DNA from 4 places in the Robertmurraya sp. DFI.2.37 genome. Region 2 is predicted to be linked to each of the others. Evidence: predicted binding sites of a transcription regulator. Region 2 holds the regulator's gene; each other region holds the start of a gene.

Evidence for each region. Region 2 encodes LexA, which represses DNA repair genes until DNA is damaged. Its sites were predicted from a motif close to CGAACATATGTTCG; they were not measured.
Region 1: recA (recombinase RecA) is a predicted target of LexA. The motif match lies at 2,381-2,394, and genes of this name have one in related genera.
Region 3: PZE06_RS04875 (DNA polymerase IV) is a predicted target of LexA. The motif match lies at 1,535-1,548, and genes of this name have one in related genera.
Region 4: PZE06_RS04140 (YhjD family protein) is a predicted target of LexA. The motif match lies at 1,295-1,308, and genes of this name have one in related genera.

The regions. Positions count from the first base shown of each region.
Region 1 is NZ_JARGEJ010000072.1:11,072-15,026, reverse strand. Features, by position in the region: gene rny (ribonuclease Y) at 1-879, opposite strand, end outside; gene recA (recombinase RecA) at 1,244-2,287, opposite strand; gene PZE06_RS22835 (competence/damage-inducible protein A) at 2,829-3,955, opposite strand, start outside.
Region 2 is NZ_JARGEJ010000050.1:24,138-28,092, reverse strand. Features, by position in the region: gene PZE06_RS20055 (DUF896 domain-containing protein) at 230-463, opposite strand; gene PZE06_RS20050 (YneB family resolvase-like protein) at 588-1,244, opposite strand; gene yneA (cell division suppressor protein YneA) at 1,255-1,569, opposite strand; gene lexA (transcriptional repressor LexA) at 1,723-2,346, shown strand; gene PZE06_RS20035 (DUF4183 domain-containing protein) at 2,765-3,112, opposite strand; gene PZE06_RS20030 (DUF4183 domain-containing protein) at 3,270-3,650, shown strand.
Region 3 is NZ_JARGEJ010000006.1:18,394-22,348, reverse strand. Features, by position in the region: gene PZE06_RS04880 (YolD-like family protein) at 1-240, opposite strand, end outside; gene PZE06_RS04875 (DNA polymerase IV) at 254-1,483, opposite strand; gene PZE06_RS04870 (PhzF family phenazine biosynthesis protein) at 1,877-2,788, shown strand; gene PZE06_RS04865 (cation diffusion facilitator family transporter) at 3,071-3,940, opposite strand.
Region 4 is NZ_JARGEJ010000005.1:29,526-33,480, reverse strand. Features, by position in the region: gene PZE06_RS04145 (alpha/beta hydrolase family protein) at 1-1,030, opposite strand, end outside; gene PZE06_RS04140 (YhjD family protein) at 1,338-1,721, shown strand; gene PZE06_RS04135 (competence protein ComK) at 1,706-2,263, opposite strand; gene PZE06_RS04130 (IDEAL domain-containing protein) at 2,538-2,768, shown strand; gene PZE06_RS04125 (M48 family metallopeptidase) at 2,945-3,955, opposite strand, start outside.

The DNA of each region.
Region 1 (3,955 bases), on a different contig from region 2:
GCGACGTGCCTTATCAACCATCTCTTCAATACGAGCTGGATGAATCCGACCATCCTGAACAAGCTTCTCTAGCGCAAGTCTCGCTGTCTCTCTGCGAATTGGATCAAAGCCTGAAAGAATAACAGCCTCCGGTGTATCATCAATAATGAGGTCAATCCCAGTAAGAGTTTCAAGTGTACGAATATTACGACCTTCACGTCCAATGATGCGACCTTTCATTTCATCATTTGGTAAACTTACAACTGAGACAGTTGTTTCAGCCACGTGATCCGCCGCACATCTTTGAATGGCTAATGACAAGATTTCTTTTGCTTTCTTGTCCGCTTCCTCTTTTGCTTTATTCTCACTCTCTTTAACCATTAAAGCGATCTCGTGAGATAATTCCTTATCCATTCGCTCTAAAATGATGGACTTCGCTTCATCACGCGTTAAGCCTGAGATGCGTTCAAGCTCAGATTGTTGCTTCTTTAAGATCTCGTCCACTTTGCTTTCCATCTCTTCAATATGCTGTTGTCTTTTGTTAAGAGAATCGTCCCTCTTTTCTAATAGTGATTCGCGTTTATCTAACGACTCATCTTTTCGATCTAAGTTTTCCTCTTTTTGCATTAAACGATTTTCTTGTTTTTGCAACTCATTTCTTCGATCACGAATTTCACGTTCAGCTTCTGTTCGAAGCTTGTGAATTTCATCCTTTGCTTCTAGCAGAGCTTCCTTTTTAGTCGAGTCCGCATCACGCTTTGCATCCTCTAAAATTTGCTCCGCCGCATCTTTTGCGCCTGCAATCTTTGCTTCAGCAACGGATTTACGAACAAAATAGCCAACAACTGCACCGACGAATAGGCCAAGCAAAATGGAGATGATTATAATTACTAAATCCATCATTTCACCTCCTCTTGCTATGAACTTTTTGTTTTTACGTTTCTAAACTGTCGGCATGTACATTGTCATCCATCAATATACAGCACAAAGGCTTTTTAACGTTTTAATCATTATAAAAATTGTAAAATATACATATTAATTGTAAAGGTGTGAATTTTTATTGTCAAGTGCCTGTCTAGTCGGCTATTTCCAGTTGTAACTTAAGCTGTAGAGCTTATTGATTCGATTATGCCATCATTTATTAGCTTTCGTTCACAAAGAGGAAATTTTGGCATACAAAACAGCAAAGCATTTTAAGCTTTGCTGTTTTAAATAAGACATATCCCTATACTTCTGTACGTCAATAAATACAAGCTGTTATAGATTAATCTACAAGGTCAAAAGTTTCTTGACCCTCATCTTCACCTTCTACGACCTTAACACCATCCAAGCCATAGTATTCACGGATCTTCTGCTGAATTTCCAATCGAACTTCTGGGTTTTCTTTTAAATATAGCTTTGCATTTTCACGGCCTTGGCCAAGGCGTTCGTCGTTATAGGAGTACCAAGAGCCGCTCTTTTGAACAATATCAATTTCGGAACCTAAATCGATAATCTCGCCCTCTTTAGAAATCCCTTCTCCATACATAATGTCCACTTCAGCAACGCGGAATGGTGGTGCGACTTTATTTTTTACGACTTTAATTTTTGTTTTATTTCCAATCATATCATTGCCTTGCTTTAATGTTTCAGCACGACGGACTTCGAGACGGATAGAGGAGTAGAATTTTAAAGCACGTCCTCCAGGTGTTGTTTCAGGATTTCCAAACATCACCCCAACCTTTTCACGAATCTGATTGATAAAGATAGCGATGGTTTTAGACTTATTAATCGCTCCAGAAAGCTTACGAAGAGCCTGAGACATTAGCCGGGCCTGCAAACCAACATGACTATCTCCCATCTCCCCTTCGATTTCGGCTTTTGGTACGAGCGCAGCAACAGAGTCGATAACTAAAATATCAACTGCACCACTTCTTACAAGTGCCTCAGCGATCTCTAGTGCCTGCTCTCCAGTATCAGGCTGGGACAAAAGCAATTCATCAATATTAACACCGAGCTTTGAAGCATAAACTGGATCTAAAGCATGTTCAGCATCGATAAATGCAGCTTGTCCACCTTCAGCTTGCACTTCTGCAATTGCATGCAGAGCCACAGTCGTTTTACCAGAACTCTCTGGCCCGTAAATTTCAATAATCCGTCCCCGTGGATATCCACCAATCCCCAGAGCTGCATCTAGCGCTAGAGAGCCACTCGGTGAAGTAGAAATTTGCCGATCTGTTTGTTCACCCAATTTCATAATGGAACCTTTACCAAATTGTTTTTCTATTTGTTTCAACGCCATTTCTAAGGCTGCTTGACGATCGCTCACTATAAATTCCTCCTTATTTCATCCAATCGGTTCATCTCTTAAAAAACCTATCTCTAATATAACTGTTTTCCAATCATTTGTCGAGAAAAAAATCGAACATCCATTCGTTTTTTTCTCGGTTCATTAAGAGCGGAAATTTTCAACTTCCCCTAAGGAAAGAATTTCCTTTTAATACGTATGACTGGTGAATGATTGATATATTGACCAATGTCTGAAAATATTTGACTATCTTTATGTTATTGCGAAAGTAGCGCAGCCCATTGCAACATTCGCTACAATCGTAAAAATCTAGCAATCTATTGATGTCCAAACAGTGCTTTTAAAAGGATACATTGACATTCTCCATAAACTAAAGACATTGTTAAGAAAAAGAGAGTCAGAAAAAATCAATGTAGACCTATTAATTGTACGAAAGAGATGACTGACAATTACAATCTACGTTCGGCATATCGAACATAATTGCCTTTCTTCTTCTGAACTATAAAAGCAAGTGAAGGGATGTTGAACCGTATCCTCTCACTTGCTTTTCCTTTAAGTCTTATCATTCCTTTAAACTTTTGAGCAGGAAATGACATCCATGCTTTATCGTTCTAAGCCGAATCCCTTCCCTCGTCCCCGCAAGCTGCAACTGCTCATATTTAGGCTCTCTTCCTTTAATAGAAATGCCAATAAAGACCATTCCAACTGGTTTGCCCTCTTGCTTTGCTGGTCCCGCGACTCCTGTAAAACTTATGCCAATATCAGCTTGTATGAGGGAACGGACATTTTCTGCCAATTCAAGCGCACAAGCAGCACTAACTGCTCCATAAGTATCTGTCGTTTCCTTCTTAACGTTGAGGACATGATTCTTCACCTCAGTGGCGTAGCAAACAACACCACCCTTAAAAACATCACCCGCACCTGATATTGAAGTCATTTCCTGCTGAAAAAGTCCTCCTGTAAGGCTTTCGGCACAGGCTATCGTCAAATTTCGAGCATCCAACTCTTGAAACAACTCATTCATTAATGACGTGGAATCATAACCATAAAAATACTCTCCCACTCTTGCAAGAATTTGTTGTTCAGTCTTGTCGATTAGCTGATGAGCGAGTTCTTCATTTTTCGCCTTCGCCGTTAATCGAAGCGTTACCTCACCATCTGCAGCTAGCGGCGCAATTGTTGGGTTTTGCTGTCCATCTATTAAATCATCAATTTCAGTCTCTAACATCGATTCTCCGATCCCAAAAAAACGGAGAACACGGGAAACAATTTTATCATTAATCGGCTGAAGCTTCAAAATCTCCTTTTCTCCATACTGGGAAAACATTGGTTCAAGTTCTTTAGGTGGACCTGGTAATAACATATAACTTCGTTCATTGACAGTCACAACCATTCCAGGTGCCATTCCATGATCATTCGGAAGGACAGCAGCATCTTCTAATACAAGGGCTTGTTTACGGTTGTTGTCTGTCATTACTCGATTGGTCGTTTGAAAGTACTGCTCAATCGAAGCGAGAGCCACTTCATCATGAACGAGCTTCTTCCCTATATGTGACGCGATCGTCTCTTTCGTTAAATCATCCTTCGTAGGGCCGAGCCCACCCGTCAGAATGATGAGATCCGCCCTACTCTCCGCAAGTTCTAGGGCACGCTTTAAACGTTCTGGATTGTCACCGACAACTGTATGGT
Region 2 (3,955 bases):
CTCCTATTTATTCCTAACCTAAGTGAAATTTCGATAATAATCAACCAGTTGATTACCTCATATATCTATCATTTCTAAACAGAATGAAATCCACTCTACTTATTAAATATATAGCGGACGATTTGTTTTCTCAACAAAAAAGTCCAATTTGTTCCTATTTTGCCACTTTCGTATCCAATCTATGTGTCCATAACAAAAAGGAATACAGTTCATTGTATTCCTCAAAAAATTAATGCATTTTGTTTCTCTTTTGATATTCCTTAAGTTTTTTGGGGGTAACATCATTCCCTTTCGGATCTACAATTGTAACACCTTTAAGCGTATTTAACATTGAAGAACGGAAAGTTTCCAAGTACTCTTTTCTTAGTGCAGTTTGCTCCTTCGCTTCTTCCTCTGTTAAGCTTGACTGTTTCGCCTTTTTAGCTAATTCATTAATTCTAGCCAACTTTTCTTTTGATAGCATAATTAAGCTCCTTTTTATGTTTGTTACATCTATAGATTCTTCATAATATTCGTTTCATCATTCTATGCTCAAACTAAGTAAATTTCATATTACTAGAATCTATAAGTGATTACAAGCAAAGAGCCTAGTTTTCCTGCTTGTTAGCATCATCCATATATTCCTTATATCTACGATGAACGGTCGCTTTCGAGACAGGATATCCAAATCCTCTTAATGTCGCGGCAATTTCAGCGAAAGTCAACTCATTTCTGCGCAAGCGGATGATTTCTTCTACCGGTACCTCCAGCTTTTCTCTCCCGCTGTTGGAACCATGATTTTTAAGGTTTCTTTGGGGTTCATAACCACCTTTAACAGCTCGCCTCATACCTCTTTTAATTTTACTATTATGTAATTTCCTTTGGTATTCTTCCACCATTGCGACAATTTGTAAAACCATTGAATCCGATTCGGAGATTTGCAGTTCTCCGTTATGAGCAATCGTAAATAGAGAGACTCCCTCTTTCATAATGCAATGGAGCAAGGCGATTTTCGCATTGCCTCTTCCTAGCCTTGTCTCATCTTGAATAAGAACAGTTTTCACATCTTGTTCTTTAATGAGAGAAAGAAGTTCAAAGATGCCTTCACGCTCATAATCATAGCCGCTCGCTTTTTCTTTTATCACTTTAATGACGTCAAGTTGATATTGTTGAGCTAAGCTTAATAATTCTTCTTCCTGCCTTGCTAATGATGTTTCTTGAGTATCCTTATTTGTACTAACACGGCAGTAAATAATGGCTTTCATTGAATGGTCTCTATTCATTTTCTCGGCTGCTCGCAATATATAAGCCATCTTTCTTAACCGGAATGACGATGGAGTCTCCTACATAGATCGCCTCATCAATTTCATTCGCATTTTTTACCCACTTGATAAACTCGGCAGGAGAAAGCTGATGTTCGTCTGCGTACGTTTTGGCTAACTGCCATAAGGAATCCCCTTCTTCTACTTTAATTGTTAAATAATCTTCCTCTATAGGAGTAGGCGATTTTTCAGCCAACACTAATGCAAGTACAAAGCTCAAACCAATTAATAGAATTGCATAACAATATTGATTCCATAATTTCTTCATCTTTCACACCTCAAACTAAGAATATATGTTCGTTGTTAATCACATTATAATACGAACACTTGTTTCCAGTCAACAAAAATTCGAACTTATGTTTGTATCAGTTGGAAATACATGCTATAATCAAAGCAAGAAATAGAATTCGAGGTGTGTACTATGGTAAAGCTATCAAAAAGACAGCAAGATATTCTTGAATTTATAAAAGACGAGGTCAAGCTAAAGGGATATCCACCATCCGTAAGAGAAATCGGTGAAGCTGTTGGCCTCGCATCTAGCTCAACTGTTCATGGGCATTTAGCTAGACTCGAGAGCAAGGGACTCATCCGCCGGGACCCAACGAAACCACGTGCGATTGAAATTTTAGAAGCTGATGAAGAAGCCAATATTCCAAAAAGTAGAGTAGTAAATGTACCCGTTGTCGGAAAAGTAACAGCCGGACTACCGATTACGGCAATCGAGAATGTGGAGGAATACTTTCCATTGCCTGAGCGCTTTGCCGCAGACGACGAACATGTATTTATGCTAGAAATTATGGGAGAAAGCATGATCGAAGCTGGGATTTTGGACGGTGACTACGTCATTGTTAGACAACAGCAATCCGCTAGTAATGGAGATATTGTTGTAGCAATGACTGAAGACGATGAAGCAACGGTAAAACGCTTCTTCAAAGAGAAAGATTATATTCGTTTACAGCCTGAAAACTCAACGATGGAACCGATTATTTTGAGAAACGTCTCCATCTTAGGAAAGGTTATCGGTGTTTACCGTCATATACACTGAGCTTATCAATCTCGTAAAAGCAGGTTAACCTGCTTTTTTTTCCTTTTGAATAATTTTTCTTCATTTGCCTCATATTAAAAGAAAAAATTTGAAAGGATTTTTATATGAGCACTCTTACTTCTCAATTTCTAATGAGCTTACTCTCTTCTTCTCTTGTTATGAAATATAACTTAAATTGGCATCGCAAACTCATTCTTCTTTTCATTCCCCTTTTTATTCTTTTTACTTTTTTGCAAACAGAATATTTGCTTAAGAGAGTGGAGATAAAACAAACGAGGGAAACTAAAAAGTAACTCAGAAAAGTTTAGCAATATTATCCGCTATAGGTTAACTAAAAACTGATAGGTTCCGACAAGAAGAACTAAAAAATGATTACTAAAGACAACGATTAATTTTTCTTATCCTTCATTTTCAATCATTAAAATTTGAACATTTGCAAAATTACCGGGGCGCCTTTCGGGGGCGCGTCTTCTGTTTTTAATGTAATTTCTCCTTTTTGCACTGCATAGCAGTCCTTCGGCTGCAACACTCCGTTAATAAAAAGATTCATATATGATACTTGCGAGGGGGCAAGAATTACCTGCTTCCCTAATTCAGGAATTCCATCTACTTCCTTGTATGATTTTGATTCTCCATCTGAAACTGTGTAGTATTCGTATACTTCCACTTTTTTAGGAAGATGATGGCAGGAGATGACAGGAGGAATTAACGGAATGGTCAAAAAGGGTTTGATAAAATGATTGCGATCCCAATTTTTAGATGTCACCTTTTCTTTCCTCCTTTATGCTCACGATACATGCCTTTTTCAACATTATATAAATAGGTCGAGATTATGTGCTTGGTCTTACATTATCTATACGTAAGTTTAGTCAATAAATGACAACAGGCATAATATAGTAAAAACTTGGAAAGGAGGAGTTACCTTGCCCCTGCAGATTATGAAGCTAGCAATTAGCGCAACTTCGACGATTAGCACATTTCCAACTGTTGAAAGATTCTTCACTGAAGCGGCAGAACAAGTTACTGGCGATGGTACTTTAACGATTGCGGTTGAGGATTTCTGGACTGACACTGGAGCAGCTGCAGACACACTTCCAGAATTAACGGCTGACAATAGCTACATTAATGTTTATATAAATGGTGTGCTGCAAATGGATGACTTAATTGCCTACACGCCAGGTGCTACTGGTGTAGGACAATTAGTGATTACTGTTCCTACTGGTTCAACAATTGAAGCAGCATCTCCAGTCGTCCTAGTTGTCACAAACTTTGCGCCAACAAGCGATACAACGATTATCACCTAAGTAAATCTCACCTCTGAAAATGATATTTCAGGGGTTTGTTTTTTGCATATTACCATTTAATACGCATCAAAAAAACAGATGCCTGTCAAAAAACCTTTCAGTTTAACGGAAAAGCGTGCGAGACCAAGCATCACACGAAATGAGGCAAAAATCGTTTTATCAACAATTCTGTTAATAAAGCTTATCTAATAAAGTTTATATTGATGCTTCATAAAATATTGAATATAATTTATGAAATGCCTCTGTAGCTCTAGAAGGGAAGAGCGCCGGAAAACATTGTAGAACCGGGTCGCAAGGCAAGGGTT
Region 3 (3,955 bases), on a different contig from region 2:
GCCCCAGAACTGCCTTGGTCCGTATTTATCTGCATAGATAATGGTCACTGCTCGCATTTGTTCGATCGATTTCAAAATTTCACGATTAATCTCTTCGAGCTGATCATGATCTAGTAGAGGCGGAATAAATTCCTGCTGTTTTCGTTTTTCTTCTAATAGCTGTTCTTTATGCTCAGGTAGCATCATCCGACTGGATTCCCAGCGTAAATTATGTCCTTTGCTTAACTTATTTATTGGCATTTTCTATTCACCCTTATTTGTAATGTCCACCTATTTTTTTTGCACGCTCAAAGGCTTGCCCTGCGTGGGTTAAAGAAGAAGCTCGAAAAATGGCTGTCCGTCCGTATTTATTCCAGATCGCATCTAATGCATGATTTAAGCGTTCTCTCTCTAAATAGTTATCGAATAAATCGATTTGATAACAGTCAGCTGTTTGCAGATTGGTTAATGAAACCCCAAGACTTCTGACCGGTTGCCGATCCCAATGTCTTAAAAATAATTTATAGGCTGCGGTAAAAATATCCATATCAAAATTAGTAGGAATCGGCAATGTCATCTGTCTATGGAAACCAGTTGGAGCATCAAAATCTGCCCCCCTAACTCCGCATGAAACGGTAGTTCCCATATAGCCCTTATTCCTACATCTTCTGGCTACTTCAGTACTAAGCTCCAATAAAACGGTTTTAATTTCTTCTATTTCAGAATAATCTCTTGGCAATGTCATGTGATGGCCAACAGCTTTTTGTTGATCATGTGTTTTGACGGTAACAGGAGAAGGGTCAATTCCATTAGCGGTTTGCCAGAGCACTTCTCCATTGATTCCCCAGCGCTTTTTAAGGATCTCAACTGGGAATGTAGCTAATTGGCCGATGGTAAATATCCCCATGCCTTGTAAGTTTTTCTCCATTCTTCTTCCGACGCCAAACATTTTATTAACTGGTAGCTTCCAAAGTTGTTCCATGTTCGTTTCATCTAACTTAAATATTCCTTTTTTATTTCCTTTTGCAAAGTTATCACAAGCCATTTTGGCAAGAGCTTTGTTTTTGCCGATACCGATCCTGGCATATACTCCGACATCGTTGAGAATTTGTCGCTGCAATGTTGCGGCCATTTTATACTCGTTTCCTAATATGTTCAAGCTTCCAGATACATCTAAAAATTGCTCGTCAATTGAAAATGGTTCAACTAAATCGGTGAATTGTTCCATGATCCGGCTAATCGCTACTGAGACATTTATATAGGTTTGCATATGTGGTTTAACGACAACTAGTTGAGGGCATTTTGTTTGAGCTTGCCACAGTAGCTCAGCGGTCTTAATTCCGAAACCTTTTGCAATCGGACATGCAGCCAAAATAATTCCCGACCTTCTTTCAGGATCTCCGGCTACTACTAGAGGTTTATTTTGATAAGCTGTGTTTCTAACCTTTTCTACAGAAGCATAAAACGATTGAATATCTACAAGAAAAATCACTTTATCCTTCATTTTGGTATCTTCCTTTCCTTATAGAGAACATATATTCGCTTTTATTATATACGAAAGTATGTTCGATTAGTACTGGGAAATATTTCTGGTTAGCGAAAAAGAATGATTAAATGATGAATAAAATCTCGCGAAATAAGTGCTTGTGAAGTAGAAAGGGAATGGCAGTTTTTAGATTGAGATTGATAAGAGCACATATTCATGACCCTTAAGTGTAAAAATGCCTAAGTAGAAATATTTAGAAGGATAAAAAAATTTGATTTTGAAATGCCTGAATCAGTTAAAATGATTTATAAAAAAGATAGCCTAGGGAGGTTTTATGTTTATATTTATAGAAGTTATTTTAATGAAAAAAGAACGCAGAAATGAGTGGGATAAAATAAAAGGGGGATGGGTATGAAGTCTGTAAAAGTTTATCATTATGATGCATTTAGCAAAGAACCTAATAAAGGGAATCCTGCGGGAGTTGTTTTGAATGGAGCTGAGTTAACTGAAGAGGAAATGCAGGAGATTGCTTTAAAAGTGGGTTTTAATGAGACGGCCTTTCCAGTTAAATCACAAGTAGCTGATTTGAGAATACGTTTTTTTACCCCAGGTCATGAAATGGATCTATGCGGTCACGCCACAATAGCAACGGTTTATGCGTTAAAAAAGAAAGGATTGTTGGGGGATAAAATAGACCTTACAATTGAAACAAAAGCAGGGATATTACCTGTAACGATAACTGGAAGTGACCAATTTATAACGATGAAACAAGCTCAACCAAAATTTGAAAGTTTTAATGGTTCAAGAAAAGAACTAGCGGACTCAATCGGATTGGAAGAATCTGATATTGAAGACAATTTACCAATAGTATATGGAAGTACAGGTACGTGGACATTATTACTACCAATAAAAAAATTAGAGGCATTTAAAAAAATGCACCCTAATAATAAAAACTTCCCATCTATTTTAAAAGAAATGCCTACAGCATCTGTGCATCCATTCTGTTTGGAAACCTATGATTCCAATGCCGATATGCATGCTCGACATTTTTCTTCACCGTATTCAGGTACTATCGAGGATGCAGTAACGGGTACAGCTTCGGGTGTGATGGGAGCTTTTTATGCCACATATATTAATCACCACTTTAAAAAATCTTTGCACCTTATCGTTGAGCAAGGTCATGAAATGGAAAAAAATGGTCGCGTTATGGTCCACATTTCCAAAAACAACGAATCTTTAGATGTTGAAATTACTGGAAATGCTGTATATGTAAAAGATTTTGACATTCTATTAGGAGAAACAAGTCATTCTTTCCAATCGTAAATCGATAATAGGCGCACCTGATGGCTGATTAAAAAGTTTTAAAACAATCTAGCAAGTAGAGAAATAGTTGGCATGATTTTCTTCACTTGCCTTTTTGAGCACTTGTCATTTAGAGGAAGAGCCGCAATAAACTATAAAAAGTGTGCATTATCTCTCAAATTTGCGCAATAGATGTAAAGCTTCGCACAATCCAGAAAGCAGACTGTATAAAATTGACGAGATGGCATGGCGTTGTGTTATGAAATAGTCTATTTATCTTTTCAAAAGACAATTAGAATATTTTCAATGAGGCTCTACATGGACATGTACTTCATAAACTCCATAGTCTTTCATCAAGGTATCTTCAATTGCGGTTGCAATATCATGAGCTTGCTTAATATCTAAGGTTGAATTGACGAAAATGACAACATCGATCACTTCGTTATTGCCATAATTCCTTCCTTTAATTTCTTTTATTCCTGTAACGCCAAAAATGTTTGAGATCACTTTTTGATACACGACGAGCTTAGTTTCATCAAATCCATCTGAAAGTTCATGGGCAGCCTGCTTAAAAATATCCCAAGCTGTTTTACAAATTAACAGCCCTACGATAATAGCGGTTAATACGTCCAACCAGGGCATATTTAATTGGGAAGCAAATATCCCGATTGCTGTTCCGATACTTACCCATGCATCAGAGATGTTATCCTTTGCAGCGGCCATCACGGCTTTACTGTTGATTTTCAACGCTAATTTTTTATTATAACGATAAACAAAATACATGGCTATTGCACTAAAAACACCAGTGTAAGCAGCGATAATATCGGGCGGCTCCTTGCTGCCTTCAAATAAAGATGATCCGGCATCAATCAATACTTGTATCCCAACGGCTAACATAATAAAAGAGGCGATCATCGAGGCGATCGTTTCACTTTTCCAATGGCCGTAACGATGGTTTTTATCAGGTGGTTTGCGCGCCAATTTTAGCCCGATAAGGACAGCAAGTGATGCAATAATATCGGTTGTATTATTGAGGCCGTCTGCTTTTAAAGCAGCAGAATCGCTCATATGGCCGACGAGTAATTTTATGATAGACAGAACAATATAAGCAAAAATACTAAGAATTGCTCCCCGTTCTCCTAGTTTGAGGTTGTGATATTTTTCAGTATTCATTCTTCGAACTCTCCT
Region 4 (3,955 bases), on a different contig from region 2:
GTAGAGCAGGATACATCTCACCTTTTAAAGATCCATAATATACGACTGTATTTCCATAATCAGATGCCAGAAAATAAAAACTTTCATTATCTTCAGCCCAGAGTATCCCTGGTGAAACGGCTCCCTGGTGAAAATCGCCAATCGCAAAATCTCCTATAAGCAAATCAGACTCCGCTGTAAGACAGGAGAGTTCCTTTTGTTCAGTATCATAAACCCAAATTTTCATTAATGTAGCATTTTCATATTCACGTTCATGGCCAAGTATGCCGATATATCTCCCGTTTGGAGACCAAGTGGCTCCGCCAAAATAACCAGTCCCCGGTGTGATCTTTTCGAATTTTTTCGTTTCCAATTCAAGCAGGAATAGATCACTCACAAAAGAAAAATCTAAATTCTCGCTAAAATCTGCTGTTACTGCCAATGAATTCCCATCTGGTGACCAGCCTTGCAGCTGATAATCACGATTTCCTTCTGTTACTAATTCCGTTTTCCCTGTTTCCAATTCCACAATCGCAATTTGCGAATATTTCCCAACCCAGAAACCGGAGGAATCAGACTTATATTTCATTTTATCTACTTCAAGCGGGACTATTTTTTTCTCTTCTTTCTTATCTGTATCCTCTAATTTCTCATCCTCACGTAATGATACATTGAAAGCTATTTTTTTCCCATCTGGTGACCAGATCGGATTGGAGGCACCATAAATTGAAGTGGTCACTTGCCGTGCCTCTCCACCGTTTACATCTATCACATAAATTTGATTCTTCCCACTGCGATTTGAAACAAAGGCGAGCTTATCCCCGACTGGCGACCAGCGCGGCGAATGATTGCGATCATTTCCATAAGTCCATTGCACTGGATGATTTTTTTCTTCAACATTTATGTAAAAAAGATTTGAAACATACTCATCCTTCTCCTCTGAAATGCTCGTTTCCACGTATACTAGATCTGTTTCATTTGTACTCAAACGTGGATCTGCTACTGACTTCAACACATATAAATCTTCAGCTTTTAAATACCTTTTCGACATTTTCATCCCTCCATATTTCAATCTTCCTTTTATTTCGATAATTGAAATATATTATCCTTCTTTTTTGCACATTTTTTTGTAAATTATGAAAATAACTTTATTTTAGATTCTTTGTTTGTTTAACTACGATTACCCTTCCCTGTCCAATATATTAAATAGCAAGAGTAACTAAGGAAACCTCTACAACCTGATATAGCATAGCGTAAAAATAAGATTCATGCATCTTCTCTTGTCAAATGCATATACTTTATATAAAATAAAAAGCGAACACATGTTTGTTTTTTATAAAATGTTGAGGTGAACGATTATGACTAGAATCCCTGAGGAAGAGCGGGACATCATTGAAAAGGCGATCTACTTGCCCATGGTCCTCACCATTTTAAATCGAGATTTAGAATTGATTAATCAAGGACCATTTAAGTTAAAGCAACCTTATATAAATCTCATTGAAAAATCGATGAAGACCATTCAATTAGAATTAGCTCAAATAAAAAAGTATATGAAGCAAAATAATCTTAAGGTATTTGAATTAAAAAGAGATGAGGCATTTACTATGTATACGTTTCTCTACAAGGGCTACGAAGAGCAACATAATTATTTCAACCCAAGAATTCGCAACAAAGTACAAGAACTGCTAGAGTTCTATTTAACACATCTCAATATTCATAGCCATGCTCATTCCCAATCATAAAGTTCAGAGTTTTCGGCAGCAGCTTTTTGTTTTCGAAACTTTTTCGCGTAAAATGCTCTTGAAATCGATTGTTCAGCGCCTTTTGAAAGAGTGGACTTTAACATCAGCGTACGGAGCAATTGATTTTCAAATGAGCGAGTTGAAATCGGCAGGGGAATGTATCGATTGCTTTGGATTTTAATTATCGTTGTACTATTATCTTTTCCTTTTCTGTAATCAAGAATATGTTCATGAGCTACCCAAACACAATGAGGGTTTTCAGGTGATGCTGTTGGGAAAAGGTAGATAAGCGGGGAAATCGCAATGGGGACTTTATGGGATGCCCCGATGAGTCTCTTAGTGGCAGCTTTTCTTCCTTCATAAGTGCTCCCGAAGCTATAACAACTTTCCTTTACAAGTTCGAACGGTTTAAATGGGGAGATCATCTCCTCCTCAAGCTCATAAATTTTCGAGAAAATTTTACTCCCATATTCGATTGGCATCACAATGGCTGTGGAGGAATTAATTTCATATTCCTCAATGATTAGCTTTTCATTTTCCATTTCTTAATCTCCTTATAATCAAATTAATTTGCTTGCTACTGAACCATGTTAAACTGAAAATAGGCCTTTCTTCTCAGTCAAACCAAAAAATTTCAGTATAAAGCCATCCATTACCATCATAACGCTGATTTCACGTCATTTCTATAAATTACCAAATCGTTCAAAAATTAGTCATAATTTCCTATCGAAAAATTTATCTAAAAATTATAAAAATTCAGTTGATTCCTATAGAAAAATCCTATATAATATCAAAAAGGCATCAGAGGTGATCTCGATGAAAGAAAAATCTTATCCAGAACTAATGAATTCCGGTGCAATGAATCGTAAAAAGGAAGCATTCATGTTGAACTTATACATCGATATGGTTTTATCCGAATCATTATTAAAATCTGAAAAGGAAAAGTTATCTCTACAAATTGATCAGGCAATTGACAAGCAAGATAAAGGCACCTTTCTTCAGCTTTCCACACAATATATAGAGCTCAAGCAAAGGTTTGGAACTTAATACTTTACGATTCTCCCCTCTCAAATTAAGCGGGGATTTTTTTAGCAAATTTTGCTTCCTTCGCACTCGAACACATTTTTAATCATAGGAAAAATATAAGCTTCGCAGCCCCTTCCACCTAAAAAAGAGCCCTAGACCGGACTCTCTGCTTTATTCACAGCGTGATACAACCTTCACTACTCTTCACTCTGTCTCATCTTTTCAATTTCATACTCCTCTATCATTGAAATGCGCTCAAGCATCGTTGGATGACCATAACGGAAAATTTTCACTAAAAGCGGCGGATTCACTTGGCTTAGACCCGCTTTGCTTAACTCCTGAAAGGTCTCGATCCCAGCCTCCGTATTGCCAGTCATTTCAATGGCATACCGATCTGCTCTTGTCTCCTGGTATCTTGAAACAAGATTGGAAACAGGGCTAGATACAAATAGAAGCATCGATAAAATCATCAAGAAAAGTGGAAATGAGCGAATATCGTGCACTGAAGGAATTTTTAGTGCTTCTCCCCACCTATTTACAACATAATTCATAAGTCGATAGGTTAAGTACAATCCTACTAATGATAAAAACAAATATCCAGCAATCCCAATATAGAGATGCTTTTCAACATAATGTGCCATTTCATGGGCCATAATAAATAAAATTTGTTCATCATTTAAACGATTTAACGTCGTATCCCATAGCACAATACGAGAATTTGAGCCAATACCAGTAACATAGGCATTAAGCGCATTCGTTTTTTCTGCCATATTCACTTCAAACACATGCTCTGAGGGAATATTTGCTTCACTTGCAAGCTCTAGTATCTTCTCCTCTAATTGTTTATCCTTTAATGGATAAAAATCATTGTACAAAGGATCAATCACGACTGGTTGTAGGAACATTACAAACAGGGTAAACGGCACAGATAATAACCATGCGTACAACCACCATCTCTTTTGACTTTTTTTCATAAGCCAGTAAAGGACTGCAACGATAATAAACATCGTTCCAAAATTAATCCAAAAATCAATTAGCTCATCCTTCATCCATGATGAAAATGACTGTGTCGAAATATTATAAGACTTTGACAAAGAATAGCTAATATAGCTTAATGGGAAAGTGGCTACAAATGCAAAAAAAGTAAGCCAAATCGTATATATTGCAGTCTGAACGATTTTATACTTTGAAGACTGCCCCGCCCATTT